DNA from 3 places in the Methylobacterium sp. CM6241 genome. Region 3 is predicted to be linked to each of the others. Evidence: predicted binding sites of a transcription regulator. Region 3 holds the regulator's gene; each other region holds the start of a gene.

Region 1 (10,006 bases), 1.9 Mb from region 3:
CGTACGGTCCTGGACCCACTTGGAACGGCAGCGCGGCGGCTTCGGCTTCCTCGGCGGCCCCGGCGAGACGCAGATCGAGGCCGATCGCCGGATGATCCAGGAGCGGATGACGAAGATCGAGCGCGAGCTCGACAGCGTCACGCGCACGCGCGGTCTCCACCGGGAGAGCCGCGCGCGGGTGCCGTATCCGATCGTCGCCCTCGTCGGCTACACCAATGCCGGCAAATCGACCCTGTTCAATGCGCTGACCAAGGCCGAAGTGATGGCCAAGGACATGCTGTTCGCCACCCTCGACCCGACCGCGCGCGCGACGAAGCTGCCGCATGGCGAGACGGTGATCCTCTCGGACACGGTAGGCTTCATCTCGGAACTGCCCACCGCCCTCATCGCCGCCTTCCGCGCCACGCTGGAGGACGTCATCGAAGCCGATATCCTGCTCCATGTCCGCGATGTCAGCCACGTCGATTCGGAAGCGCAGGCGGAGGATGTCGGCGATGTCCTGCGGGAACTCGGCATCGAGACGACGGCCGAGCGAATCATCGAGGTCTGGAACAAGGCCGACCTGCTCGACGATTCGGAGCGGACACGCCTCCTCAACCTCAGCGCCCAGGGGCGCAACGACCGGGACAGCGACGTGCCGATCCTGGTCTCGGCCCTCACCGGCGAGGGTCTGGCGGCCCTGTCCGGCCGGATCGAGGCGCGGATCGCCAAGCGTCGTTCCACCTTCGCCGTGACCCTGGCGCCGGAGGATGGGGCAGCGCTCAACTGGCTGTACGAGAATGCCGAGGTCCTCGACCGGCGCGCCGAGGAGGCGGGCACGATCCACTTGGCCATCCGCGTGGCACCCGAGAAAGAGCCGCGCTTCCTCAACCGCTTCGCCAGTGCACGCAAGCTGAGCCGGGCAGAGTAGCCGGTCATTCAGTACTCGCGTCCCGATCGGGACGTTTCGGCGCGAGCGGACTCGATAAAAAACCCCGGCTCTCGTCGAGCCGGGGGAGGGAGTCAGTTTCGGGTCTGAAGAAACGTCTTACGGCTGCAGCACGCTGTTGATGACGTGGATCACGCCGTTCGACTGCATCACGTTGGCGATGGTCACCTTGGCGGTGTTGCCCTTCGCATCCGTGAGAAACACAGCCTTGCCCTTGGTCTGAACCACGAGCGGCGCGCCCTGTACGGTCTTGATCTGGCCCTCGCCGCCGCCATCCTTGGCGATCTTCATGAGGTCCTTGGCGGTCAGGGTGCCGGGCACGACGTGGTAGGTCAGGATCGCGGTCAGCGTCGCCTTGTTCTCGGGCTTCACCAGGGTCTCGACGGTGCCGGCCGGCAGCTTGGCGAAGGCGGCATCGGTGGGCGCGAAGACGGTGAAGGGGCCAGGACCCGAGAGGGTCTCGACGAGGCCGGCGGCCTTCACGGCGGCGACGAGGGTGGTGTGATCCTTCGAGTTCACCGCGTTCTCGACGATGGTCTTCGACGCATACATCGGAGCGCCGCCGACCATCGGGTTCTTGGCGAGGGCGGCCACCGGGAACGCGGCGCCCATGGTGAAGGCGAGGGCGACGGCGGCGAAGGTGGAGGCCACGGGGCGACGGGCGTTGGTCATGGAGCGTTCCTCTTGAGTCATACCCCTTCGGAGGGGGTCATCGCTCGTTACGGAGCCCGGAAGAGGAAAGTTTCGGGAAAGCTGCAGAAAGTCGTGGTCGCGCTATAGCGCTCTCCGCCGAAGTGGATGCCGGTTCGGCGAAAAAGAACGCGGCAGAACAAAGACCTGGAGATGTGCCCCGACCCAACGTGGTCGGGCGCAACTCCAGATACGGCGGGAAGCGAGCACCTGCTCCAAAGCAAAAGCCCGTCCGACCAGGAGGTCGGACGGGCTTTCGTGATCCGAGCAGCGGCGAGGACAACCCTCGCCACTGAGTTCGAGATCAGTACTTGCGGATGATCGGGGCCGGAGCAGCGGCGACCGGGGTCGGCGAGTACAGCGGCACGATCAGGCGGCCTGAGATCTCGGTGCTGTCGAAGCTGGTGGTCGCGACGGTGCGGGCGACGTAGACCTGCGCGGTGGCGAAGCCGAAGTCGTAGCCGACGAGGCCACCCATCAGGAACCGGCCACGATCGTTGAGGGCGGCGTTGATGATGCCGCCAGCCTTGGCGCCGGTGTCGAAGTTGACGGTGCCGTAGGCAATGGCGCCGATCTCGAACTTGCCGAACTTCTTGGTCGCGGTCAGGTCGAGGTTGAGGGAGTCGGAGAGAGAGTAAACGGTAGAGAAGCCAGCCCGGTTGGGGTCACGGCCACCGCCGAAGGAGGACGGCGAGTCGTAGATGTTGGCGGTCAGGTTGGCGGTCAGGTTGTAGCCATCGCCGGTGTAGCTGCCGGCGACACCGAAGCGGTAGGTGTTCGACGAGAGCTGGGGCAGCACTGCCGTGGAGGCAACGACACCATTGTTCTGGACGAGAACGCCGCGGTCGCCATTGAGCTCGTTCAGGTAGACACCGCCGAGCAAGCTGACGCCGAAGTTGTTGCCGAGATCGAAGGCCCAGATGCCGCCGACGAAGGTGCCGACGTTGATCGAGAGATCGCGCAGGCCGGTCGAGCCGCCACGGTTGCCGAAGGCGAACACGGTCGGGGGAGCGACGAGGAGCTCGATGCGGCCGCCGAGCGGAACCAGCGGGGTCGACCAGACCAGCACGGGGATGTTGATCCCGACGTCCAGAGCCGAGTTGTCACGCGACTGGTAGACGAAGGTGTTCAGGGCGTAGATGCCCTCGGGAAGCGGCGCGCCGGTGGCGAGGCCGACCTGCTCGCCGGGGATCGTCGTGGTCTGTGCGTAGGAAGCCGAGGCGGTCATGCCCATGGTCAGCGCGAGTGCGCCAGTGGCGAGCCAGTTCTTCGTCATTTTCTAGTCCTTCCCAAGGATTTCAGGCACTCGCCGCGCAGACCTACGCACCATCTTGCCGAGCGCCGCATTCTTGCGGCTTCCTGGCTTTTTGTGCGTAGGGCCCCCCTTGCGGCCCGAATTCGTGTCTCAACGCTGAGAACTATTCTACAGGTCGGATCGGAATGACAGTCCAATGCTTCGGATCGAGGCAGTTCCAAATCCACCGTTGCGGAAAAGCCGCAATTTGGGCGCGCTGCAGCGCAAGGTTTTGTTAACTTTCTCGGCAGAATTGCCTTGGGCATGGCGTCGCATTGAGCAACGCATCGGCAAAATAACGCTGGGCCATCAAGCTGTTGCGAGCGACCGTATCAACGGGACGATTGCGCAAACGCGGGAGGCGGTTTGCGCATCGCAATTCCTGATCGCAGGCAGCCTGTGCGCCGCAACAGAGCCCCGGTTCCCCGCGCCGAACGAATCACGCTCGGCCGGCGCGTGAAGACTGCCTATTCCGCCGCGCTACGGCCCTTCGCAACCACGCCGGCGGTCGCCTCGGCGAGCGGCCGGCGGGCCAGCACGTCGCGCAGGAACCGGCCGGTATGGCTCGCCTTCGATTTGGCGATCTGCTCCGGTGTCCCTTCGGCCACGACGATTCCGCCGCCATCGCCACCCTCGGGACCCATGTCGATGACCCAGTCGGCGGTCTTGATGACTTCGAGGTTGTGCTCGATCACCACGACGGTGTTGCCCTGGTCCACGAGTTCGTGGAGCACCTCCATGAGCTTGGCGACATCGTGGAAGTGAAGGCCCGTGGTCGGCTCGTCGAGGATGTAGAGGGTGCGGCCGGTGGCCCGTTTGGAGAGCTCCTTCGATAGCTTCACCCGCTGCGCCTCGCCGCCCGACAGGGTTGTCGCCTGCTGGCCGACCTTGACGTAGCCGAGGCCGACCCGCGCCAGGGTCTCCATCTTCTCGCGGATCGTCGGTACGGCCTTGAACAGGTCGGCCGCCTCCTCGACGGTCATGTCGAGGACATCTGCGATGGAATGGTTGCGGTACTTCACCTCCAGGGTCTCGCGGTCGTAGCGGCGGCCCTTGCACACGTCGCAGGTGACGTAGACGTCCGGCAGGAAGTGCATCTCGATCTTGATGACGCCATCGCCCGAGCAGGCCTCGCAGCGCCCGCCCTTCACGTTGAAGGAGAAGCGGCCGGCCTGGTAGCCGCGCGCCTTCGCCTCCGGCAATCCGGCGAACCAGTCGCGGATCGGGGTGAAGGCGCCGGTATAGGTCGCCGGGTTGGAGCGCGGCGTGCGCCCGATCGGCGACTGGTCGATATCGATGACCTTGTCGAGATTCTCCAGCCCGTCGAGACGCTCGAACGGGGCGGGGTGCTCCATCGCGCCGTTCAGGGATTTGGCGACCGCCTTGTAGAGCGTGTCGATGATGAGGGTGGACTTGCCGCCGCCCGAGACGCCCGAGACGCAGGTGAAGGTCCCGAGCGGAATCTCGACGCTCACATCCTTCAGGTTGTTGCCCCGCGCGCCGACGAGGGTGAGCTTGCCCTTCTTCGTCTTGCGCCGGGCTGTGGGCACCCGCACGCTCATCTCGCCCGTCAGGTATTTGGCGGTGAGCGAGGCGGGGTTCTTCAGCACCTCCTCGGGGGTGCCCTGCGCGATGATCTGCCCGCCATGGATCCCGGCACCGGGGCCGACATCGACGACGTAATCGGCCTGGAGGATCGCATCCTCGTCGTGTTCGACGACGATGACGGAATTGCCGAGGTCGCGCAGGCGCTTCAGCGTGCCGAGCAAGCGCTCGTTATCGCGCTGGTGCAGGCCGATGGAGGGCTCGTCGAGGACGTAGAGCACCCCCGTGAGGCCGGAGCCGATCTGCGAGGCGAGGCGGATGCGCTGGCTCTCGCCACCCGAGAGCGAGCCCGAGCCGCGCGCCAGGGTCAGGTAGTCGAGGCCGACATCGACCAGGAAGGTCAGACGGTCGCGGATCTCCTTCAGGATGCGGAAGGCGATTTCGTTCTGCTTCGGCGTCAGCTTCTCCGACAGTTCCGAGAACCAGCGATGCGCCTCGCGTACGGAGAGCGCGGTGACGTCGCCGATATCCTGCATGGCGACCTTCACCGCCAAAGCCTCGATCTTGAGGCGCTTGCCGCCGCAGGAGGCGCAAGGGGTCTCGCTCATGAACCGGGCGATGTCCTCGCGCGAGGCGTCGCTCTCGGTCTCCTTGTAGCGCCGCTCCAGGTTCGGGATGACGCCCTCGAACGGCTTGTTCACCTCGTAAGCGCGCATGCCGTCGTTATAGGCAAAGCGGATCGACTCGCGGCCGGAGCCGTAGAGGATGACCTTGTGCGCCGTCTCGGGCAAGTCCGACCAGGGCGACGTGGTCTTGAAACCGTAATGCCCCGCCAGGGCGTCCAGGGTCTGGCCGTAGTAGGGCGAGGTCGATTTCGCCCAGGGGCCGACGGCACCGCGCTTGAGGCTGAGCTTGACGTCGGAGATGACCAGTTCGGGGTCGATCCGCATCTCGTGGCCGATGCCGCCGCAGGTCGGGCAGGCGCCGAACGGGTTGTTGAACGAGAACAGGCGCGGCTCGATTTCGGCGATCGTGAACCCGGAGACCGGGCAGGCGAAACGCGACGAGAAGGTGATGGTCTCGCCCTCGGCCGGATCGGCGAATTCGATCAGCGCGATGCCGTCGGCCAGTTCCAGGGCGGTCTCGAAGGAATCGGCGAGACGCGCGGCAATGTCGGCGCGGACCACCAGCCGGTCCACCACCACGTCGATATCGTGCTTGAGCTTCTTGTCGAGCTTCGGCGCATCGTCGATCGGGTAGTATTCGCCGTCGATGCGAAGACGCTGGAAGCCCTTCTTCTGGAACTCGGCGATCTCTTTGCGGTACTCGCCCTTCCGGCCCCGAACCACGGGGGCGAGGAGATAGAGCCGGCTCTTCTCCGGCAGGGCCAGTACCCGGTCGACCATCTGGCTCACGGTCTGGCTCTCGATCGGCAGGCCGGTGGCGGGCGAGTAGGGGATGCCGACCCGCGCCCAGAGCAGGCGCATGTAATCGTAGATCTCGGTGACGGTCCCCACAGTGGAGCGCGGGTTCTTCGACGTCGTCTTCTGCTCGATGGAGATGGCCGGCGAGAGCCCGTCGATCTGATCGACATCGGGTTTCGACATCATCTCGAGGAACTGACGGGCATAGGCCGAGAGCGATTCGACGTAGCGGCGCTGGCCTTCCGCATAGATCGTATCGAAGGCGAGCGACGACTTGCCGGACCCCGAGAGGCCGGTGAAGACCACGAGCTTGTCGCGCGGAATCGTGAGATCGATGTTCTTGAGGTTGTGCTCGCGCGCGCCCCGGACGGCGATGACGCGACGGTCGGGGCTACCCTCGAACAGCTTCTCGATCCGCGCCTCGACGCTCTCTTCCTGTGCCTGCGCCGCTTGGCTCTTCAGGCCCCGTGGTGTCTTGGCGGCGGCTTTTGCTTTGGCCATTGGGTCTCTTCGGCGGCAGGACTTGGCGGAAAGGAAGGACTTGGCGGAAAGGAGGATCGGCGACGACGCGCGGGGATCGTCTCCGGGACGTCATGCGGCGAGGTCGAAGACAACGGTCCCGCCACCGGTCGCCATGTCGGGCGCACGGGCCGGGCGGGCAAGACGCACGCCACGCATATCCGCCACCCAGCTAGAACAAAAAGCGTACAGCTACAATATCGGCGCTGAATTCTGCGCTCGGGCGGACGCTCGCCAAGCTCTCGCGACCGAACGCACCATGGAAGTGGGACACGCTCCTCTGCTGGAGCGGCACCCGACCGCGGTGGGTCGGCACGCATTTCCAGGCCTTCGTTTGTCGCGCTCCTGCTCGCCGAACCGGCAACCACTTCGGCGCAGAACGCCCTAGACGCTCGTCTGAAACCCGCCGAGGGGCGCGACGACCCGGCAGATCAGCCCATCGGGCTCGTAGGCGAGGGAGACCTCGCCGCCGACGGCGCCGGCGAGCCCGCGTTCGATGAGCCGTGAGCCGAAGCCCTTCCGCGTCGGGGGGCTCACGGGTGGCCCGCCATGCTCGGACCAGACGAGGTGGATCGTGTCGTCGTCTCCCACCGCGACCACCCGCCATTCCACGACGACGCGGCCGTCCGGCCTGGAAAGGGCGCCGTATTTGGCGGCATTGGTGGCGAGTTCGTGCATCATCAGGGCGAGCGACAGGGCCGCCTTGGAGCCGATGACGATCTCGGGCCCCGACAGATCGAACCGCCCCGGCTGCTGGTCGTCGTGAAGGGACAGGGCGCTCTGCAGGATCGTCGAGATGGCGGCGCTCTCGCGCTCTCCGGTCAGCAGGATGTCGTGGGCATTCCCGAGGGCGATCAGGCGCGCGGCCAAGGCATGCTTGGCCGCTTCCACATCGGTGACGTTGCGCAGACTCTGCGAGGCGATCGCCTGAACCATCGCGAGGGTGTTCTTCATGCGGTGGCTGAGTTCGCGGTTGAGAATCCGCTGCTGCTCGTCCGCCTCGATCCGGATCAGGCTGCTCCAGGCCCGTTCCGCCACCTCGCGGACGAAGGCGATCTCGTGCGGCGTCCAGGAGCGTGGCGAGGCCTCCGTCGCATAGAGCACGCCGACGAGGCGGCCGCGCTGGAGCAGGGGGACGGAGATCACCGCCTGCACACCCTCCGCGATGTAGAGTTCCGCATCGCTATCGAGGTCGGGGGAGGTCGCGAGATCGTCCACCGCGAGGATCTCGCCGCGCCGCAGGCCGGCGATGCTCGCGGGAAATTCCTCGAGCCGCAGGGTCCGGCTCGGAAAAGTCTGTCCGTCCGAGGACCAGGAATGCGCCACCGTCACCAGCCCCGCCGGAAGGTCGACCATGCCGTAGCCGGCCCGCGTCGCCCCGAGGGCGCGGCCCAGGATCTCCGCCGTCATGGCCACGACATCGGCGTTCGAGCGCAATTCACGCAGGCGGTCGCCCAGGCTGATCAGCGCCTCGCGACGGGCATCCGCGCGTTTCTCCTCGGTGATGTCCTCGATCATCGCCATGGCGTGAACGGCGTCACCCAGGGTCTGGGAGACGAGGTTCACCCTCGCCCAGATGATCCGGCCGTCGCGTCTCCGGTAGCGCTTCTCGAACCGGTCCTGCAGGGTCTCGCCGGTGGCGAGGCGGCGATGCAGGTCGTCGCGCGCATCCGCATCCTCGGCGGGGGTCCATTGGGCGAGGGAGCGACCGACGATCTCGGATTCCGGCGCACCCCAGATCTCGCAGAGCTTGGCGTTGACCCTGAGCGCCAGGACGCTGCGGGGATCGAACTGGACGATCCCGATATTGGCACCCTCGAAGACCGCGCGGAATTGTGCCTCCAACTGGCTTCTGACGGTGACGTCGAGCATCGCGCCGACCATCCGCACCGGCGCGCCCAAAGCATCGCGGACGAGATATCCGCGGTCCAGCACGTCGGCATAGGCCCCGTCTCCCTTGAGGAAACGGTACTGGCAGCTCCACCTGTCCGAGCCTCCGTCGAGGAAGGCATTCAGCCCGGCGGAGACGATGGCGCGGTCATCGGGATGGATGTTGCCGAGCCACCAGTCGGAGCCGGGACCGATATGGGCAGGCCGCCAGCCATAGGACGTCTCGAGCGCCTCGTTCCACAGGATGGCGTCGCGCAGCAGGTCCCAATCCCAGACGACATCGTTGGTCGCCCTGGCCACGAGGCGATAGCGCTCGTCGGTCGACCACCGATCGAGGGAGGCGGCACCATCGCCGATACCAACGGCACCGTCGGTCATACCACCGGCCGCCGTCCTTACCGGCGAAGGAAGATCGCGACGACTCCCTCGGAGGGGTGGAGGTACATTCGCAGTGGTCATCGGATGCGGGTCTGATTCCGTCGATCGCCATCACATGAAATGCAGTCGGACCTCGCAACGAACAAGTCTCGCCACGAGATTTCGCGAGATCCTCCCCACCCACAGCGTATCGAACTCGGTTCGGAGACTTGACCCGGCACCTGGGCCCGGGATCGGAAAGCCTCGTCCTCCCGAGCGGACATCGAGCGATGCCGCCTCAGACAGCCGCTGCCGGGACGGGATCGTCCTGGCTCGGCTGCGTCGGAGGATCGACGAAGAGCATCCGCCCGTCGGCATCGTAGACGGCCCCGAGCACGGTCTCGAAATGGCTCACCACGGCGCCATGGCACTCGCAGGCCGCCTCCTGGATCTTGGCCCGGTCGAGAATGGTGATCCGGCCGCGCCCCACCTCGATCAGCCCCTGCACCTGCAGGGTGCGCAGGATCCGGGTCAGGTAGGTCCGCTGCACGCCCAGCATGTTGGCCAGGAGTTCGTGGGTCACGGGAAGCGTTTCGGTGCCGATCCTGTCCTGCAGCGTCAGCAGCCAGCGCAGGCATCGCTCCTCGATCGGGTGGAGGGCGTTGCACGCCACGGATTGCAGCACCTGGCCGAGGAGGCAATCGGCGTAACGGGTGAAGAGGTTGCGCAGCGTGGTCGAGCGAAGCTTGGCGTCCTGCAATTTCGCGGCATCGAGCCTGAGGACCGGTCCGCCGATCTGCACCAGGGCCGTACTGAACGCCGGAAGGCTGCCGTGACTGACGACGCCGCCCACGGCGCCCTCCCGGCCGATCGTGGCCGTCTCGGCGCTCCGGCCGTCACGCATGGAGACGATCAGGTTGATGACCGTCTGATCGCAGGGAAAAGAGATGTACGAGACCCGGGACCCGACGGAAAACAGAACCTCCCCGCGCCGAACGACGGTCGGCTCGAAATGCGGCATCAGAAGCCCGCGATCCTCCCGGGACAGCGCCTTCAGCAGGAGATTGCCTTCGATGAAGGACTCTGTCGACGGGAGCATCTGATGCGCTGTGTTCACCTTCTGTCTCGCGCTTAGCTTATCATCGCCAAGGCGTCTGTCCACTAGTTGACGAAGGTAGCGAAAAATCTTGTCGTCGCGGCGGATTCGAGTGTGGCTCCGCCAGCCTCCGCAGCATCAGGGTCGCCCAACCACCCCACCTCCAACTCCTCCCCACAAGGGGGAGGAGGGCGGGACGGAGCTTCCCGCGAAAAATGTAGAATGCCGTAGCCGTAGGCAAGAAGGCACCCGCGCATCACGCT
Region 2 (10,006 bases), 2.1 Mb from region 3:
CGTCACGCAGGGGGCGCTCGCCCTGCGCCCTGGCATTGCGCGCCTGGTCGAGGAGGCGAAACGCGCGGGCCTACGTCTCGCGGTGGCCAGCACCACGAGCAGGCCCAATATCGATACCTTGATTGCCGTGAATTTCCCCGAGGGCAATCCGTTCGACGCCATCGCCTGCGGCGACGAGGCCGAGCGCAAGAAACCCCATCCAGACGTGTTCGTGCTCGCCCTGAAGCGCCTCGGAGTCGAGCCGGGCGAGGCCATTGCCTTCGAGGATTCCGCCCCTGGCATCCGCTCTGCCCTGGATGCCGGCCTGCCGGTCATCGCCACGCGCAGCCTCTATACCGGTGGTCACAGCCTGGAGGGCGCGTTCTCGGCCGTCTCCGATCTCGGCGAGAGGGAGGCGCCGCATAGCCATCTCGCCGGATCGGCATGGCCCGGCGACGTCGTCACTCTCGCGGCGTTGAAGGACTGGCACGCCCGGCACGCGGGGTGACCCCTTTCGCGGGCCGCGGAAACAAAGTCGAGCCCGCAACGATGCCGAGGCAGGCGGTAAAGGCGAGGCGCCAGCAGGGCCGCACCGCGCCGCCGTTTCCTTCGTCTGCCATCGCTTCTGTCCCCGTTGCGAGGAGAGAAACTCCCCTGCCGCATCAACGCCGGGGCCCTCACCGCGTTGCCTCGATGAGCGGACCCGGCCTATAACCCGGCCCAACCCCGCTGCGGTGACGCGCGCGCGCACTTCCGCTCCACCTCTGACACGACCCAAGGTCACGCTATGGCCGGCCATTCCCAGTTCAAGAACATCATGCACCGTAAGGGCCGCGTCGATGCGGTCCGTTCCAAGATCTTCGGCAAGCTCGCCCGCGAGATCACGGTTGCGGCCAAGCTCGGCATGCCCGACCCGGCGATGAATGCGCGCCTGCGCGCCGCCATCATCGCGGCACGGGCCGAGAACGTGCCCAAGGACAATATCGAGCGCGCGATCAAGAAGGCCTCGGGCGCCGACGCCGAAAGCTACGACGAGATCCGCTACGAGGGCTACGGCCCGGGGGGCGCTGCCCTCATCGTCGAGGCGCAGACCGACAACCGCAACCGTACCGCCTCCGACGTGCGCTCGGCCTTCACAAAGTCCGGCGGCAGCTTGGCCGAGACCGGCGCCGTCTCCTTCATGTTCGACCATGTCGGCGTGGTGGAGTTCGACGCCAAGGTGGCGGATGCCGACACGATGCTCGAGGCTGCCATCGAGGCGGGCGCCGACGACGTGCGCTCCTCCGAGGACGGCCACGAGATCACCTGCGCCCAGGATTCCTACGGCGAGGTCTCCAAGGCCCTGGAGGCCCGCTTCGGCGAGCCGCGCCGCACGGCCCTGATCTGGAAGGCCCAGAACACCATCGAGGTCGACGACGAGACCGGCGAGAAGCTGATCCGCCTCGTCGAAGTCATCGAAGACCAGGACGACGTCCAGAACGTCTACGTCAATTTCGCTCTCTCCGACGCTCTGGTCGCCAAGCTCGAAGGGTGAGCGGCCCGGAGCCACAAGCGATCATTCCAGATCCGATAGTCCCCTTCGTGATGGCGGATCCGGGATTCGGTCCGGTGCCGCGCGTGCTCGGCTGATCCGGCATCCGCTTCGTTCGAGCGGAGCCAGGATCAGGCTGCTTTTACGGTGTCGAGGAAGCGGTTGACCAACGCCAGCGCGTCAGCGTTCCGAGTCCCGCCAGAACGGTTGCCGCCAGGATCGGCCCTGTCGGAACGTTCCCGCTGAACTGAGCTCCGTGCCCGGCGATCGGCAGGATTAGCCAGAGCCAGATGCTCAGGAATCAGTCGGAGCTCCGCCGGCAAGTTTCGATATCCGCCATCGGAATTCTGATCTTTCGGATACGCCGGACTCGTGGCACCGGAGCTTATGTGCGCGTCGCCGGTATCCGCGACGAGCTACGCGCTGGAGACGTAGAGACGGGCGACGAGATCCGGTGGGACGGCGGTGACCACGACGCTGTGGCGCCGTCCCCCCATGGATAGGATCGTTTCCCGCCAGCTCAGGCGACGAGGGCGACAATGTCTTGCCCATGCCATCGCCCATGCCATCGCCCATGCCTTGGCACAAGACTTCGTTCACGATATGTCCTTAACGCTCAGATCGGCGCGGCGCTCGCGCCCGGACCTGTCCAACCCATGATTTTGTCACCTCTGGTTTTGAGCGCATGACCGGCTCCGTCCGCATCCTCGGCATCGATCCCGGCCTGCGCCGGACCGGCTGGGGTCTCATCTCCGTCGTCGGGACGAAGCTGACCTATGTCGATTGCGGCGTGGTGACGTCGGATGGGGACCTACCTCTCGCCCTGCGCCTGCGGGAATTGCACGAGGGCATCACCCGCGTCGTGTCGGGTTTCTCGCCCGACGAGGTCGCCGTGGAGGAGACCTTCGTCAACAAGGACGCGCAGGCGACGCTGAAGCTCGGCCATGCCCGCGCTATCGCCCTGCTGGTGCCGGCTCTGGCGGGTCTGCCGGTCTCCGAATACGCCGCCAACCTGGTGAAGAAGACCGTCTGCGGCTCGGGCCATGCCGAGAAGGTGCAGATCCAGGCGATGGTGAAGTTTCTGATGCCCAAGGCCGAGTTCAAGACGGCGGATGCCGCCGATGCCCTCGCCATCGCCGTCACCCATGCCAATCATCGCGGTGCGCATGCGCTGAAGAAGCTCCACGCTCCCGTCGCCGGGGTGAGCGGGCTTGCCGCCGCACGGATCGCGGCGGCTCTGGCGAAGAGGTGAGCATGTCCTCTCCCGGCGCTGGGCGCGGGGAGAGGGGGCTTTACGTCCTGGGCGGGTTTACTGGGCCTTGAACTCGCCCTCCAGGCGCAGGCTCACCTCGTCGCTCACTGCCGGCACGAAGGCCGAGACACCGAAATCCGAACGCTTGATCACGGCCCAGCCATCGAAGCCCACGGTGTAGCGCTTGTCGACGGGGTTGGTGCCGGCTTGGTTGAACGTGGCGTCGAAGGAGACGGGTTTCGTCACACCTTTCAGGGTAAGGGTGCCGGTGATCCGCGCCGTGGTCGGGCTGGTGGGCTCCACCAGGGTCGCCGTGTAGGTGGCGGTGGGGAACTTGGCCGTGTCGAAGAACTCGGGGGCCTGGAGATGCTTGTTCAAGGCATCGTTAAGGCCGTTGATGCTGGCCATGCCGATGGTGACGCTGAGCTGGCTCTTTGCCGGCTCCTTCGGATCGAGAACGGCCTTGGCCGCCACATCGGTGATCTGCCCATAATAGGTCGAGTAGCCGAGATGAATCACCGACCAGGTGATCTTGCCGTGTGCCGGATCGAGCACGTAGGTGCCGGGCTTGACCTGGGTCGGGTCGCGCGACGGACCGGCATCAGGTGGCGTCTCCTGCGCATAGGCGCAGGGCGAGGCCAGAAGCAGGAGGGCGAGGAGGCGCGTGCGCATCATGCGGTCACTTTCTCTATGGCTGGTCGGACAGGAGGGCCGGTCCCTGATAAGACCCTGTCTCTGATGACGAGATGATGCATGATCGGCAAGCTGAAGGGTGTGGTGGATTCCTACGGAGAGGATTTCGTGATCCTCGACGTGCAGGGGGTCGGCTACGTGGTGCATTGTTCCGCCCGGACCTTGCAGCGGATGCCGGGCGCGGGCGAGGCCGCTTCCCTCGCCATCGAGACCCATGTCCGCGAGGACATGATCCGGCTCTATGGTTTCCGCTCCGATGCCGAGCGCGAATGGTTCCGCCTGCTTCAGACCGTGCAGGGGGTCGGCTCAAAGGTGGCGCTAGGCTTGCTCTCCGTGCTGGAGCCGGAGGCTCTCGCCACCGCCATCGCCATGGGTGACAAGACCGCCATCGCCCGCGCGCCCGGGGTCGGGCCGCGCCTCGCAGCCCGCCTCACCGCCGAATTGAAGGACAAGGCCCCCGCCTTCGCGCCGATCGACCCCGCCGTCCTGGCCCTCTCCGGAGCGGTGGAGGATCGAACCGCGCCTCAGCCCGCCGCCGATGCCATCTCGGCCCTGGTCAATCTCGGTTACGCCCCGGTCCAGGCCTCCGCCGCCATCGCCGCCGCGATGAAGGGAGCCGGTGAGGGCGCCGAAGCCAAGACCCTTATCCGCCTTGGCCTGCGCGAACTCGCCCGGTGAATCGGATGGTCCAAGGTGCAAATCCGCGTCCGGCTCGACGCCTGTTTTAACGGTTTATGCTACATAGTTGCCCATCGTCCCACGGGAGAACCAGCTTTCGTCCTTCCGGTAAACTGTCTAATCCGCTATCGACCGGAGCCCCGACTGGGCGGACCGCGCTCCGGGATTGAATATGACGGGCTTCTGGACATTCCTGGCGACCGCGCTGGTCTCCTGCGCGGCAGTGGCACCGGCGCTGGCAGCCGATCCGGCCGGCGCGCAGCCACCCGTTCCGGATGCGCCTTCGACGTTCTTTCTCTTTACCGATACCCAGGTGAGCTATCACTACCAGTTCCCCGCCGCCGAGCCGGGTATACGGGTGCGGGACGCCGACGGGTCGTTCCGCTCGCGCGGTATCCCCAAACAGATCTTCAATGTCGCGCATGCCAATGCCTGGGCCTACGGCACCAATCTGTTCTCGCTCGACATCCTGAAATCCGGAACGCAGGAGCGAGCCGGTACTACCAACGCGCCTGGCGGGTTCCTGCTTCGCGATGAAGGTGCGACGGAAGTCTACGGCCTCTACCGCGGCACACTCAGCCTCAACGCGCTCACCGGGACCAAGGCGTTCGTGGTGCCCGGCCTCGTCAAGGATATCTCCCTGTCCTACGGGTTCGACGCCAACACGAAGGATACCGCCTTCGGCCCCCGCAAGCGCAATGTCGTCGGCGGTCTTAACTTTTCCTTCGACGTGCCGGCCGGTTTTCTCAACGCCTCGGTCCATGCCTACAAGGAGTGGAACCGCAACGGCTTCAATCCCTATCCGAACCGGGACATCAGCTACGATACCGTCCCCGAGATCGAGATCGCCTATAGTTTCCCGCTGGCCTTCACCGGCCTGCCGCTCAGCGTCACCGGCATCAACAACATTGTCCTGCCCAAGGGGCGCGGTGTCCGTAATCCAGCGATCTTCGCCTTCAATCGAGAGACGGGGCTCGAATTCGTCTCCCGCACCAATCTGGTGCTCGACCTCGGCAAGCTCGTCTACGACCAGCCCAACCGCGTCGATGTGTTCATCGGCTTCCAGTACTGGCTGAACAAGTTCGGCAATCTCGAAACGGCGACCCTGAAGGGTACGGAAGAGAAGAGCTTCCTCGCCGGCGTCGCGTTCCACGTCTTCTGAGCGGGTTCGTCCCCGCCAGGATATCGCTGCCGCGAGGACGGTCGCGGTACCGATGGCCACGGCTGTGTGACCTGCCCGACTTCGACCCGAGAGACTGCGCCCCAGAGACGGTGTTGCACGCCCACGGGGCTGGCTCCTGTCGTCGCAGGCAGGTCCGCGCGCCTTGCGCAAAAATCCCATGCCAGTTAAGTTATTGAGAATGCAGTAGATTTTAAGAGTTCTAAAGAGGCGCTCAAGTCGATGCACGAAACGGGGAATCTGCCTCGCGCACGATTCTTTCGTGGTCGATCGAAGCCTCTCATCCCGTCCAGCGAGCTGTCATGATCGTCTGTTCCTGTAACGTGTTGTCCGACGGCGCCGTCCGCGCCTGCCTCAAGGATGGGCCTGATTGTCCGCGCACGCCGGCACAGGTCCAGGCCTGTCTCGGTTGCAGCCCGAAATGCGGTCGCTGCGCCCGGACGATCCGCTCAATCATGCAGGCGGCCCTGCAGGGTGCTCTGCAAGACGCCGTGGCGGAAGCCGGCCATGCGTGCGGAACGGGTTGCGCCAGCGCTTGTAGTTTGGTTCAATTCCAAACTGCGGAGGAGGGGATCGCCGCCTGAGGGCCTGTGCGAGGCTCCACGCTCCCCTTCATGCTTGAGAAGCTGAACGGGAGTGAGTGTTATGAAGGGTGATGTGAAGGTCGTCGAGTACCTCAATCGAGGTCTCCGCAGCGAGCTGACGGCCGTGAGCCAGTACTGGCTCCATTTCCGGATGCTGAACGACTGGGGCTACATCGACCTCGCCAAGTTCTGGCGCAAGGAATCGATCGAAGAGATGAACCATGCCGACCGGTTCATCGACCGGATCCTGTTCCTCGATGGGTTTCCGAACCTGCAGGAGCTTGATCCGCTGCGGATCGGCCAAAATATCGAAGAGATCATTGCTTCTGATCTCGCGGCCGAGACCGAGGCCCGCGCGCTTTATCTCGAAGCCGCGCAGTATTGCGATTCGATCAACGACCGCGTGTCGAAGATCCTGTTCGAGGAGCTGGCCGCCGACGAGGAGGGTCATATCGATTTCCTCGAGACCCAGCAGACCCTGATCGCTCAGATCGGCCTGCCGCTCTACGCCCAGAAGCATATCGGCGGCCTCGAGGCGATCGCTCCCGAAAAGGACTGACATCACACCAACACCCCGGAATGCAGGCGGCATTCCGAGGGCTTTCGTGGGACGATGAAGGAAAGGCCCGGCCCGGAATGGGGCGGGCCTTTTTTGCATTCAGGACATCTGCTGCGTCTGGGCGCCACTATCCGGGCGTGCCGGACCAAGAACCGGCTCTTCGCCCATGGGGGCGTTCTTGACCACGTTGAACGTGCCCTTTCCGTCGAGAGACGGGCCGCTGGTCCAGCGTCCTTCGGGGAGAGGCGAATCGTCGGCGGTGGAGACGAAGAAGCTGTAGCTGTGCTTCTGGCTCTCCTCGCTCTGCGGGAAGCTGTTGGGGATCGGAAGGTTCGCTTCCATGCCGCCCATATCCTCGATGACGGCGAGCCATTGCTGCTGGTGCATCGTGTCGCGCGCGATGAGGAAGCTCCACATGTCGCGCATGCCCGGATCGTTCGTCGCGGTCATGAGGCGCACGGCGAGGGTTCGTCCCGTCGTCTCGGCGGCGACATTGCAATACATGTCCGCCGCGAGGTTTCCGCTCGCGTAGATGTGGGACATGTCGAAGGGAACGCCGTCGCAATTGGCCGGGAAGGCAGCCATGCCGGTGGAGAGGATGTGGCGGTGGAGCATGCCTTCCACCACATGGCGCGGATTCTCGCCATTCATCACGGCGCCGACCACGGCATCCTTCACGCCCGCTTCCTGCAGCTTGGTCGGAGCTGTCTCCAAGTTGAGGGCGACGGCGGTGGCAAGCATCTCGATATGCCCGATCTCCTCCGTCGCGGTGTTGAGGAGCATGTCGCGATACTTGGTCGTCGGGCCGCGCGCACCCCAGCCTTGGAAGAAGTACTGCATACAGACGCGGATCTCACCCTCGATCCCGCCGATGGCCTGCTGCAACATCCGTGCATAGACTGGATCCGGAGACTCGACCCGAACGGGATATTGCAGACGCTTGTCGAGATAGAACATGCTGGTCGGCCCTTTCGAGTGAGATGATGCGGCCATCGGCGGATTGGCCGCCGACGGATCGCCAATTTAAGAAGTTAGTCCTATAAGCGGCCGTAAAGTCGTTCGGCCGGCCCTGGCCCAGAGGTGAATCCGCCAGCCGCGATGCTGCCCGGAGCGCCAACGGTCTCCGGTCATCAAGTCGCGAGCAGATGTGTCGGAGATATCGCCGGTAAGGCCACGATCTCCAGAACTGCCATGGTTGTTGTAGACAAGACCATGTTGTCTTGCCGCAATCGCCCATCGTCCTGGCTTGATAAATCTCTCTGAAGCGTAGAGTTCCAGAAAATTGTCGTTGTGTCAGGCATAAGACATAGCAAAAATCGGCGTTAACCTGGATCATGCGCTGTGTTTACATAAGATAGTCGCTACCCCGGTTCGGGCTCGTCATAGGCGTTGCTGATCCGTGACGCTTGGAGCGAGGTCGTGCTGGACCGAGGCCACTCTGCTTTGTTCTTGCGGGAAGAAGGCGAGAGGGTGCCGATCCGTCACGCATTCAGGTGCGCAGGGTCACCGTGAGACCCTCGTGCCACGCATCCGCCTTCGTGGCGCCGGGCGCCTGTCGCCGGCCGGCGAAGTAGCGCGCGCGGCGGCGTTGTGCGACATCGGGCGAAACGCCCATCCACCGGAGCAGGCCCTGTGCCGGGCCCCGACCGAGAGCCCGTGTGAGCAAGCTCCCCAGATCGCCGAAATCGCCCACCCTTCATCCGCTGCCGGAATCGCTCCTGACGCCGGAGCGGCGGCCGGACGATGTGGAGCAGTCGATCCGTCCGCTGAGCCTTCCCGAATTCATCGGGCAGCGCGCGGCGCGGGCAAACATGCAGATTTTCATCGAATCCGCGAAGAAGACGGGTTCCGCCCTCGATCACGTCCTGTTCGTGGGGCCGCCGGGCCTGGGCAAGACCACCCTGGCGCAGATCGTCGCCCGCGAACTCGGGGTGAATTTTCGCTCCACCTCCGGCCCGGTCATCGCCAAAGCGGGAGACCTCGCGGCGCAGCTCACCAATCTCGAGGAACGCGACGTCCTCTTCATCGACGAGATCCACCGCCTCAATCCGGCGGTGGAGGAAATCCTCTATCCGGCGATGGAGGATTACCAGCTCGACCTCATCATCGGAGAGGGGCCGGCCGCCCGCTCGGTGAAGATCGAACTCCCGAAATTCACGCTGGTGGGCGCCACCACCCGGGCCGGCCTGCTCACCACGCCGCTTCGCGACCGGTTCGGCATCCCGATCCGCCTCGAATTCTACGATGTCGACGAACTCGAGCTCATCGTCTCGCGCGGCGCGCGGGTGCTCGGCATCGGCATGTCGGCGGAGGGCGCGAACGAGATCGCCAAACGGGCGCGGGGCACGCCGCGCATCGCTGGGCGCCTCCTGCGCCGGGTGCGCGACTTCGCCATCGTGGCCGACGCTCCCACCGTCACGCGGGCCATCGCCGACCGGGCGCTCCAGCTTCTCGACGTGGACCCGGCCGGCCTCGACGTGATGGACCGCAAATACCTGACCATGATCGCCACCTCCTTCGGCGGCGGCCCGGTGGGGATCGAGACCATCGCGGCGGCGCTTTCCGAGCCGCGCGACGCCATCGAAGACATCATCGAACCCTTCCTCATCCAGAAGGGCTTCGTCCAGCGCACGCCGCGTGGGCGCATGCTGACCCCGCACGCCTACAAGCATATGGGTTTTGCCGTGCCCCGGCGCGATCCGGCCTCGCAGTTCGGGCTGTTCGGGTCGGAGGATCCGGAGGGCTGAGGCAGCCGATGGCGTCTGCGTTCTGCTCCCTGCAAAGACAGTGCGATGACGGATGGGCAGCGTGTTTGAAGTGAGACGATGTGTGCACATCCCCTCTCCCCGTGGGCGGGAAGAGGGGGGATAACGTCGGTCCAAACAGCAAGTCCTCCGCGATAGAACCGGCCGAAAGGCGACTTCCACCCCATGAGTTCCGACCCCGCATCCTCCCCGGTCCGGATCACCCGCCGCACCGTCGTGCTCGGCCTCGGCGCAATGGCGCTGGCGGGCAGCGGCACGGCGGCCTACGGGATCGGGGTCGAGCCGATGCGTCTCGCCATCACGCACTACCGGATCACCCCGATGGCGCCGTGGCCGGCCGGCCTGACCCTGCGGATCGTGGCCGTCTCCGACGTCCATGCCTGCGATCCGTTCATGACCCCCGCGCATATTCGGCGGATCGTCGAGGCGGCCAACGGCCTCGGCGGTGACGTGATCGTGCTGCTCGGCGACTACGTGAGTGGCATGGACCGGCTCGCCGGCATCGTGGACTCCGCCGATTGGGCGCCCGTCCTCGGGGCGTTGAAGGCGCCCCTCGGCACCTTTGCCATCCTCGGCAATCACGATTGGTGGGCGGATCGCGCCGCCTGCGAGCGAGGGCACGGCCCGACCTTTGCCGGGGAGGCCCTGACCCGCGCCGGCATCCGCGTTCTTGAGAACGAGGCGTTGCCGCTTCGGGTGAGGGGACACGAAGTCTGGCTCGCCGGGCTCGGCGATCAACTGAGCTTCGAGCGCACATGGTGGCGCTTCGGTATCCCCCGGAAGGG
Region 3 (10,006 bases):
CGCGGCCGGTCGGATCCGTATCGGTGCCGCGGTAGATGCCGTTATTGTTGAACACGACGATACAGACCGGCAGGTTGTAGCGGCAGATCGTTTCCACCTCCATGCCCGAGAAGCCGAAGGCGCTGTCGCCCTCCACCGCGAGGACGGGCTTACCGGTCTCGACAGCGGCGGCGATGGCGAAGCCCATGCCGATGCCCATGATGCCCCAGGTACCGACATCGAGGCGCTTGCGCGGCTGATACATGTCGATGATGCCACGGGCGAGATCGAGGGTATTGGCCCCCTCGTTGACGAGGATGGCGTCCGGACGTTCGGCGATGATGGTCTTCAGCGCGCCGAGTGCGCCGTGGAAATCCATCGGCGTCGAATTCTTGCGGAGCTTCGACGCCATCTTGGCGAGGTTCTCTTCCTTCTTGGCAGAGATGGCATCGGTCCAGGATGATGGCGGGGCCTGCCAATCGCCCTTCATCCCGTCGAGAAGCGCGGTGACACAGGAGCCGATATCGCCGACGACGGGCGCCACGATCTCGACGTTCGAATCCATTTCCTTCGGTTCGATGTCGATCTGGATGAACTTCTTCGAGCCGGGGGCGCCCCAGGTCTTGCCCTTGCCGTGGGAGAGCAGCCAGTTGAGGCGCGCGCCCACCAGCAGGACGACATCGGCCTCCTTGAGGACGAGCGAACGGGCAGCACCCGCCGATTGCGGATGGGTGTCGGGCAGGAGGCCCTTGGCCATGCTCATGGGCACGTAGGGGATGCCGCTGGTTTCCACGAGAGCCCGAACCTCGTCGTCGGCCTGCGCATAGGCCGCGCCCTTGCCGAGCACGATGAGGGGGCGTTTGGCGCTCTTCAGGACATCGAGTGCGCGCTTGATCGCAGAGGGGGCCGGCAGCTGGGCCGGGGCCGCATCGATGACCTTGACCAGCGACTTGGCGCCGGCATCGGCCTCCATCACCTGAGAGAAAAGCTTGGCAGGTAGATCGAGATAGACGCCGCCGGGGCGGCCCGAAACGGCGGCCCGGATGGCCCGTGCGACGGCAATGCCGATGTCGGCGGCGTGAAGAACGCGGAAGGCGGCCTTGCACAGGGGCTTGGCGATGGCGAGCTGGTCCATCTCTTCGTAATCGCCCTGCTGGAGATCGACGATCTCACGCTCCGACGAGCCGGAAATAAGGATCATCGGGAAGCAGTTAGTCGTGGCGTTGGCCAGGGCCGTGAGGCCGTTGAGGAAGCCCGGCGCGGAAACCGTAAGGCAGATGCCGGGCTTCTTCGTCAGGAAGCCCGCGATGGCGGCGGCGTTGCCAGCATGCTGCTCATGGCGAAAGGAGATGACCCGCATTCCTGCGGCCTGGGCGAGGCGACCGAGATCGGTGATTGGAATGCCGGGCACGCCGTAGATCGTGTTGATGTCATTGAGCTTCAGCGCGTCGATGACGAGGTGGAAGCCATCGGTGAGTTCCGGCTCGGCCGAAACGTCGACATCGATTCTCTGGGCCAAAGCTGACATCGTGTTCTCTCCCTGGTTCTTTGACGTTTTATTTTGATTGGCGGTCCGCAAAGTCGGCGAACCGATGACGTGAACTTTTCCGCCGCGGGATTTGGTTCTCTCGTGCGGCGCAAACCCGATTGGGATGCGGCTTCGGAGACCGCGGGATTCCTCGACGTTAGATCGTCGTCCTGGCAGTGACTTTGGAGTTGGCGTTGCAGTGAAGTCGGCCAGCGTGACGTTTCATTCTCCCTCGACGGGGCGTGGATTTTCTTCAACGGGAATCCAAAAATTTATGATCTCTTTGGGTATTCCGCGCAGCTTAATCTTTGCGGTGACTTGATGGGGTCGATGGTGGACACAACCAAATCACCATGTTTTATAATGCCTACCGCCAGTCGAGCGGCGTTCGCCGGCTGGCGATCCCGCGCTTGCCTCGAACTGAAAAGACGCTTTGACCCGATCTAACGGTCAAGAACTGCTGTAAGCCCTCCGACCCGATAGGCAATTGGTGGCATACCAAATACCAACTGTCAAACGGATTTGCACGATTGTGCCGATCAGCATCGGATCGCTCGAACGCGAGGCTTCGCATGGCCGGTCGACACGGGAAGAATACAACTCCTTCCTTCATGGTAATCGGAAGTCTGCTCTTCGACCCGTAGCGAGGAAAGCGCCACTCAGCTTATGTTAAGAGCTTTGAGCGGGCCGAGGCATTCCTTGTATTTCAAACGCGAGTTTGGCATGCTTCACACCAAGTGTGCTCGCCCGCGTGTGCGAGTTTAAATTATTCTAGGTGGCATGAAAAATGGTTAAAACCGACACATTTCAAGTAAAGCCTATCGTTGCGACTTCAAGCTTGCGTGCATTGGCTTATGACGCGCTCAAAGAAGCAATCACGAACATGAACATTTATAATCAGCGTGAAGAGGTTCGCCTGGATGAGCGAAAGCTGTCCTTGAACCTTGGCGTGAGCCGCACCCCTGTGCGCGAAGCGCTGACGGTATTGGAGCAGGAAGGCTTCGTGCGGTTCGAGGCCCGTCGCGGTGTCTTCGTCATCAAGAAGTCGAAGAAAGAAATTGTCAGCATGATCCAGGCTTGGTCTGCCTTGGAGAGCATGGCTGCGCGCCTCGCCTGCGAGCGGGCCACCGACGAACAACTTCACTGCCTGCGTGAGCACTTTCCAGAATTCTATGAAGGGCGCCCGTCGGATCATCTCGACGAGTATTCGGAAGCCAACATTCGCTTCCACCAGAAGATCATTTCGCTCGGCCAGTGCGACGTGATCAAAGACATCACCAGCAACCTGCTGATGCATGTCCGCGGTATTCGCAACACCGCGCTGCGTCAGGGGGAACGCGCGGCCAATTCGATCAAGGAACACGTGGCGATCATCAAGGCATTGGAAGCGCGGGATGCAGATCTGGCGGAACGCCTCGTGCGCGAGCACGGCCTCGGCCTAGCCAGCCATGTCGAGAAATATGGTGACTATCTCGACTGATCGACGCTGCCGCCAGAGTACCCGCCACATCGCATGGCTCCCCGGCCGTCGGTGACCGACAAAGTCATCGGCGGGGACTGGGCGCGCGGCTCCGCCGGACACCGCGAAGGCCCGCCATAAAGGGGCGGGGTAAGCCCCCGCGGCACGAAGCCCCTTCGGATGATTGAAGGGCCCGGCGGGTGATACCGGCGGACGCCAAGCCGGCCCGCGGTAAGGCGCCTTGAGCGGAACATTGCGCGTCAGGAACAAACTCTACCACCGGGTTAACGGAACCCTTGCAGAACACTTGCGGAACGTTTACCGTGTTCGTGTTTTGTTTCAGCGGCGTTAGTCGCGGCCATTGGCTTCAGTGGAAGAGTGATCTGTATGTTGACGCGTAAGCAGCTGGATCTTCTCCAATTCATCCAACAACGGATGCAGGAGAGTGGCGTCCCGCCCTCCTTCGACGAGATGAAGGACGCCCTCGATCTCAAATCGAAGTCGGGGATCCACCGGTTGATCACGGCCCTCGAAGAGCGCGGATTTCTGCGTCGTTTGCCGAATCGCGCCAGGGCGATCGAAGTGATCCGGATGCCTGAGAGCCTGACCGGTGCACCGGCGTCGAAGCCCGCTCCCGCCGGTGAAGTTCGCCGCTTCACGCCGAGCGTCGTCGAAGGCGGTCGGTCCAAGGCGATGCCGTCCCTGCGCCAGCCAACGACCCAGGCCCAGGACGAGAGCGGCAGGTCGATCACGATCCCGGTCATGGGACGGATCGCGGCCGGCACGCCGATCTCCGCCATACAGAACCAGAGCCATTCCGTGACGCTATCACCGGACTTCCTGGCCGGCGGCGAACATTACGCTCTGGAGGTCCGTGGCGATTCGATGATCGAAGCGGGTATCCTCGACGGTGATCTTGTCGTGATCAAGAAGCAGGACACTGCGAATACCGGCGACATCATCGTTGCCCTCATCGACGATGAAGAGGCCACATTGAAGCGCCTGCGTCGCCGCGGTTCCTCCATCGCTCTGGAAGCGGCAAACCCAGCCTACGAGACGAGGGTTCTGGGTCCGGATCGTGTTCAGATCCAGGGGCGACTCGTCAGCCTGGTCCGTCGTTACTGAAGCCCGTCCGACTGCGTTTCGGATGACGGATCGCCGTCGTCGCCCTCGGGTTCTATGGGTTTCGGACTTGGTCCCGATTCCTTCGGAGGCGAAGGGGACGGCGTGACGACGGCGACCGCCCGCCGCCATGGCGGACGAGAATGAGGTTGGTGGGCGGACGTGACCTGCGGTCCTTCGGGGCCGTAACGGATGGCGGTGGCGCCGCGTAGAGCCAGGTATGCGCGATCGATGACGAAGCCGGCCCTGCAGTCTTTGGGAGCGTCCCGGCGGGCGATGATCACACTCGCCCGTTCGCAATCCTCCGCGAAGGCCCGCTTGTCCTTGACGAGGGCGACGATCCGACCCGGCCCTAACTCGACGACGCATCCGACGGTATCGCATCGGCTTCTCGGCGAGGCTGCGACGGCGGCGACCTTCCGCGAATCGCCATCCGCCTTGAGCCATTGTTCGAGGACGAAGGCCGGCGGGCTGCCGAGAATGCTCAATCGGCCGTCCCCGTCGCGGAAGGCTGCACCGCCACCCTCACGGTCGATGTAGACGTCGTAACGCGGCGGCATGGTAGCGAGCACGACACCGAGAGCGGCCGGAGCAAGGCCGATCCAGCGTAAGCTCGAGACGGGAAGTGCCAGCAGGAGCAGGGCGAGAGCAAGCAGGCAGAGTGCCGTGCTGCCATAGGCCGGGACGACGAGGGTGGCGTGTCCGAACCCGCTGATCCAGCCGGAGATCGTGAGCATCCCGCGTACGGCGAGCCCCATCGCCCACCAGACCGGCTGGTCCAGTGCGAAGGGATAGGCGAGGATCCCAAGAACCGCCGCCGGCATCACCGCCAGGGAGACGAGGGGCAAGGTCAGGGCATTGCCGACGATGCCGAAGGGCTGGACGGTCTGGAAGTGATAGGTTGCGAAGGGCGCCGTGGCGATCTGGGCGATCAAGGTCGTCGCCAGCGTGCCAAGGATCGCGACAGCCAGAAACCGCCAGGTTCGGGCCAAGAGGCCCGCACCTTCGCGTGGCGGCATCCAGCGATTGAGCGCACCGGCGCAAGCGATGAGGCCGGCTACCGCGCCGAAGGACATCTGAAAGCTCGGGCCGAGAATCCCGTCCGGCTCTCGCGCGAGGGCGATGAGGGCAGCGAGCGCGAGGTTTCGCATGCTCAAAGCCGGGCGATCTACCAGGATCGCGCCGAGCATCACCAACGTCATGATGAGCGAGCGTTCGGCAGCGATATCCCAGCCCGAGAAGACGCAATAGGCCGTGACACCCACCATGGCGAAACCGGCGGCGATCTTCTTGATCGGCCAAACCAGGGCGAGCCCCGGAACGAGGGCGAGCAGCGCGCGGACGAGCCAGAACACGACGCCAGCTGCGAGCACCATGTGGAGGCCGGAAATCGAGACGACGTGGTAGATTCCCGCCGCACGCAGAACCTCGTTGGTCTCGGCATTGATGAGGCCGCGCTTGCCCGTTACGAGGGCGGCGGCCACCGCGCCGGCCTGCCCGCCATTGGCGTCGGTGATGCGCCGGGTCAGCGCGTTGCGGGCGTCGTCTACGGCGGCTGCCAGCGCTACGGAGCGCGGCAAAGGCCTGGGCGGAGGCTTGACGTCGATCTTGCCTACCAGGGAACCGACGGCACCGATCCCGCGAAAATAGGCATCCCGGGCGAAATCATATCCGCCGGGGCGGGCCGCGTCGGGCGGCGGCAGGAGCCGTGCCGTCGCCGAAATGAAATCGCCGGGCTTCAGCGCAAGGGCCTTCTTGTAGGAAACGCGGACCCGCGTGGGCCGGCGATCCGGCGGGAGGTTGCCGAAACTTTCCACGAGAACGATCAGGCGGGCGCCGACTTCCCGTTCGTCGAGGGCTTCCACCAATCCGGTGAGCGGGGCAATCGTCGTCCGGGCCAGGACGGGTGCCGCTACGACCTGCATCCGCAAGGTGGCGGCTGCGAAGCCCAGGAAGGCTGCGGCAAGTCCGAGAACCAATGCCAAGGCCACGGGCCTCGAACCGAGGCGAAGTGCGAGGGCAGAGAGTGCGGACGCGACGAGGAGGGGTGCTGCCAGCGCCGGCTGACCATCCGTGGCGGTGAAACAGACGAGGATGCCAAAACCGAACGTGACGGCAAGCCAGGGAAACAGGCGCCTCTGTTCGGATTCCTGAACCAGCCCGTCGACGATCCAGCGTCTAATCGCGCCGATCAGGATCGCGGGTGAGCGTGACGAGGCCAAGGCGGCACCCGTCGCACCCGTGGCTCGCGCACTGGCCTGCGCCATCTCCGGCTGCGTCTCTCCTCACGGCTCACGAAGCGCGAGAGATGCCGCCCGCGCGAAATCGTCCCCGTTTCGCGACTCGGCGCCACGCTTTCTTAACGTCATCGAAAACGCATGCTACATGCGCCGATCCGGGCCGGTCGATCCGCCCTCTCACTTCACGCACAAGTTTAACCGCCCGATGTCGTCACCCGTCGTTACGCGCTTTGCCCCCTCCCCTACGGGGTACCTGCATATCGGGGGAGCGCGCACGGCGCTCTTCAACTGGCTTTATGCCCGTCATTTCGGCGGCAGAATGCTGCTGCGCATCGAGGATACCGATCGGGAGCGCTCGACCCAGGGCGCCATCGATGCGATTCTCGACGGGCTCCGCTGGCTCGGGCTCGATTGGGATGGGGACGTCGTCTACCAGTTCGCCCGCGCCGCGCGGCACCGCGAGATAGCGGAAAGCCTGCTCGCTTCGGGCAACGCCTATCATTGCTACGCGACGCCGGACGAACTTACCGCCATGCGCGAAGCCGCGCGGGCCGAGGGACGTCCCATGCGCTATGACGGGCGTTGGCGCGACCGCGATCCTTCGGAGGCACCGGCGGGCGTGAAGCCGGTCATCCGCCTGCGCGCCCCATCCGAGGGCGAGACGGTGGTGGAGGATCAGGTTCAGGGCCGCGTAACCTGGGCCAACAAGGATCTCGACGACCTCGTCCTCCTCCGTTCCGACGGCAATCCGACCTACATGCTCGCGGTCGTCGTCGACGATCACGACATGGGCGTCACCCATGTGATCCGTGGCGACGACCACCTCACGAACGCCGCACGGCAGGGCCAGATCTATGATGCGCTCGGTTGGTCCGCACCCATCATGGCCCATATCCCGCTCATCCACGGTGCTGACGGCGCCAAGCTCTCGAAGCGCCACGGCGCGCTCGGGGTCGATGCTTATCGCGACCTCGGCTACCTGCCCGCCGCCTTGCGCAACTACCTCGTCCGCCTCGGCTGGAGCCATGGCGACCAGGAGGTGTTCTCGACGGAGGAGATGATCGCTGCCTTCGATCTCAAGTCGATCGGACGCTCCGCTGCCCGTTTCGACTTCGCCAAGCTCGAGAACCTCAATGGGCTCTACATCCGCGGCGCGGAGGATGCCGTACTGATCGATGCGATCGAGACGATCCTGCCGGCCCTCGCCGCCGACCGCGGATTACCCACGACCCTATCCCCCGAGCTCCGTGACAAGCTGCGGGCGGCGATGCCCGGCCTGAAGGAGCGCGCCAAGACTCTGGTCGAGCTTCTCGACAGCGCCTATTACCTCACCGCCTCCCGGCCGCTCAATCTCGATGACAAAGCGAAGACACTGCTGAGCGAAGAGGCCCGCCAGCGCCTCGCCGCGATCCTGCCGGCTCTCGGCGACCTTCCGGAATGGAACGCGGCCTCCACGGAAGGGGCCGTGCGCCGGTTCGCGGAGGAGAACGCACTCAAACTCGGCCTGATCGCGCAGCCCCTGCGGGCCGCGCTGACCGGGCGCGCGACCTCACCCCCGGTTTTCGACGTAATGGCCGTACTCGGACGGGATGAATGTCTGGGCCGCTTGGCCGATCAGGGGGCGTCCGCCTGATCGCATGCATCGAACCGGTGACAGATCGGCCCGGTTTTCGCTTCAGGGATAGCGTGGAGAGGGGGATCGGTTGAAGGCGGTGGGCCGATCCGCTAACCCGATAGATGTGTGAGCACTTGCAGCATAGGTCTGCCCGTGCGCTCCGGGCCGAAGTGGTGGGTGTCGCCATGCGGACCGGCGCTCCCCTCTGCCAAGGTCTGCCTTCTGCCAAGAAAGGGTCCACGTCTCCATGAGCGCCTCCAGCACGATCTCCGTGGGCGACAACCAAGTCGAGCTTCCGATCAAGACGGGTACGATCGGACCTGACGTCATCGACATCGGCAAGCTTCACGCCAAAACCGGCATGTTCACCTTCGATCCGGGATTTACTTCCACCGCGTCCTGCGAATCGAAGATCACCTATATCGACGGCGATGCCGGCGTGCTCCTCTATCGCGGCTACCCGATCGAGCAGATCGCCGAACAGGGCGACTTCCTCGAGACGTGCTACCTGATGCTGTTCGGCGAATTGCCGACGCCCGCCCAGAAGGCGGATTTCGACTACCGGGTCACGCGCCACACCATGGTGCATGACCAGATGAACCGCTTCTTCCAGGGGTTCCGCCGCGACGCCCACCCGATGGCGATCATGGTGGCCTGCGTTGGCGCGCTCTCGGCCTTCTATCACGACTCGACCGACATCTCGGACGACAAGCAGCGGATGATCGCCAGCTTGCGCATGATCGCTAAGATGCCGACGCTCGCAGCGATGGCCTACAAGTATTCCATCGGTCAGCCGTTCGTCTATCCGAAGAACGACCTCGATTATACCTCGAACTTCCTGCGGATGTGCTTCGCGGTGCCGTGCGAAGAGTTCGTCGTCAACCCGATCTATGCGCGCGCGCTGGACCGGATCTTCATCCTCCACGCCGATCACGAGCAGAACGCCTCGACCTCCACCGTTCGTCTGGCCGGTTCCTCGGGCGCCAACCCCTTCGCCTGTATCGCCGCCGGCATCGCTTGCCTGTGGGGCCCCGCGCATGGCGGCGCCAACGAAGCAGCGCTCAAGATGCTGGAAGAGATCGGAACGCCCGACAACGTCGCGAAATACGTCGCCAAGGCCAAGGACAAGAACGACCCGTTCCGGCTCATGGGCTTCGGTCACCGCGTCTACAAGAACTACGATCCGCGCGCCCGCATCATGCAGAAGACCACGCATGAGGTGCTCAGCCAACTCGGCATCAAGGACGATCCGCTGCTCGAAGTCGCCGTGCAGCTCGAGCAGATCGCCCTGAAGGACGAGTACTTCATCGAGAAGAAGCTCTACCCGAACATCGATTTCTATTCCGGCATCACCCTCAAGGCGATGGGATTCCCGACCTCGATGTTCACGGTGCTCTTCGCCCTGGCTCGCACCACCGGGTGGATCGCTCAGTGGGCCGAAATGATCGAGGACCCCTCGCAGAAGATCGGCCGTCCGCGCCAGCTTTATATCGGACCGGACAAGCGCGAATACGTGCCCATCGGCCAGCGCGGCTGATACTTTCGTTCAGGCTGTCCGCCGTATTCGACCTCGCTTTCGAAGCGAACGTCACGGAGGGTCATGATCTTATGGATAAAGAAATGAATGAAGGTGGGGTGGCCGACAGGCTACCCCACCTTTTTTGTGCCCCTACCCGCGTCGTGAGCCGTCCGAAGAGCGAAGCCTGATCGATCTTCGATCGATCGGGCAAACAAAAAGGCCGCCCTCTTGGGCGGCCTTTTTTCGTCTCGGCGATGATCCGGTGGGATCAGCGCGAATAGAACTCGATCACGAGGTTCGGTTCCATCTGGACCGGGTAGGGAACCTCGGTGAGGCTCGGCACGCGGGTGACGCGAGCCGTCATCTTGGAGTGATCCACCTCGATGTAGTCCGGCACGTCACGCTCGGCGAGCTGCGAAGCCACGACGACGATCTCGAGCTGCTTCGAGGAATCCTTCACCTCGATCACGTCACCCGGCTTCACGAGGAAGCTGGCGATGTTCACGCGACGGCCATTCACCTTGACGTGGCCGTGGTTCACGAA

The links. The regulator LexA, encoded in region 3, represses DNA repair genes until DNA is damaged. The targets are predictions, from matches to a motif close to TGTTCNNNNTGTGTTCNG.
Region 1: a site for LexA is predicted at 6,574-6,591, ahead of uvrA (excinuclease ABC subunit UvrA). Genes of this name have one in related genera too.
Region 2: a site for LexA is predicted at 2,104-2,121, ahead of ruvC (crossover junction endodeoxyribonuclease RuvC). Genes of this name have one in related genera too.

The regions. Positions count from the first base shown of each region.
Region 1 is NZ_CM139246.1:4,189,727-4,199,732, reverse strand. It holds gene hflX (GTPase HflX) at 1-910, shown strand, start outside; gene ACYQR9_RS19645 (fasciclin domain-containing protein) at 1,028-1,600, opposite strand; gene ACYQR9_RS19640 (transporter) at 1,923-2,894, opposite strand; gene ACYQR9_RS19635 (hypothetical protein) at 3,070-3,372, shown strand; gene uvrA (excinuclease ABC subunit UvrA) at 3,380-6,382, opposite strand; gene ACYQR9_RS19625 (PAS domain S-box protein) at 6,785-8,668, opposite strand; gene ACYQR9_RS19620 (Crp/Fnr family transcriptional regulator) at 8,946-9,746, opposite strand.
Region 2 is NZ_CM139246.1:170,517-180,522, reverse strand. It holds gene ACYQR9_RS00870 (HAD-IA family hydrolase) at 1-487, shown strand, start outside; gene ACYQR9_RS00865 (YebC/PmpR family DNA-binding transcriptional regulator) at 767-1,513, shown strand; gene ruvC (crossover junction endodeoxyribonuclease RuvC) at 2,196-2,762, shown strand; gene ACYQR9_RS00855 (YceI family protein) at 2,820-3,437, opposite strand; gene ruvA (Holliday junction branch migration protein RuvA) at 3,516-4,133, shown strand; gene ACYQR9_RS00845 (hypothetical protein) at 4,306-5,295, shown strand; gene ACYQR9_RS00840 ((2Fe-2S)-binding protein) at 5,616-5,897, shown strand; gene bfr (bacterioferritin) at 5,959-6,456, shown strand; gene ACYQR9_RS00830 (manganese catalase family protein) at 6,556-7,413, opposite strand; gene ACYQR9_RS00825 (hypothetical protein) at 7,946-8,122, opposite strand; gene ruvB (Holliday junction branch migration DNA helicase RuvB) at 8,115-9,203, shown strand; gene ACYQR9_RS00815 (metallophosphoesterase) at 9,387-10,006, shown strand, end outside.
Region 3 is NZ_CM139246.1:2,272,968-2,282,973, reverse strand. It holds gene oxc (oxalyl-CoA decarboxylase) at 1-1,507, opposite strand, end outside; gene ACYQR9_RS10550 (GntR family transcriptional regulator) at 2,295-2,987, shown strand; gene lexA (transcriptional repressor LexA) at 3,354-4,091, shown strand; gene ACYQR9_RS10540 (ComEC/Rec2 family competence protein) at 4,085-6,355, opposite strand; gene gltX (glutamate--tRNA ligase) at 6,534-7,961, shown strand; gene gltA (citrate synthase) at 8,191-9,480, shown strand; gene rpsD (30S ribosomal protein S4) at 9,731-10,006, opposite strand, start outside.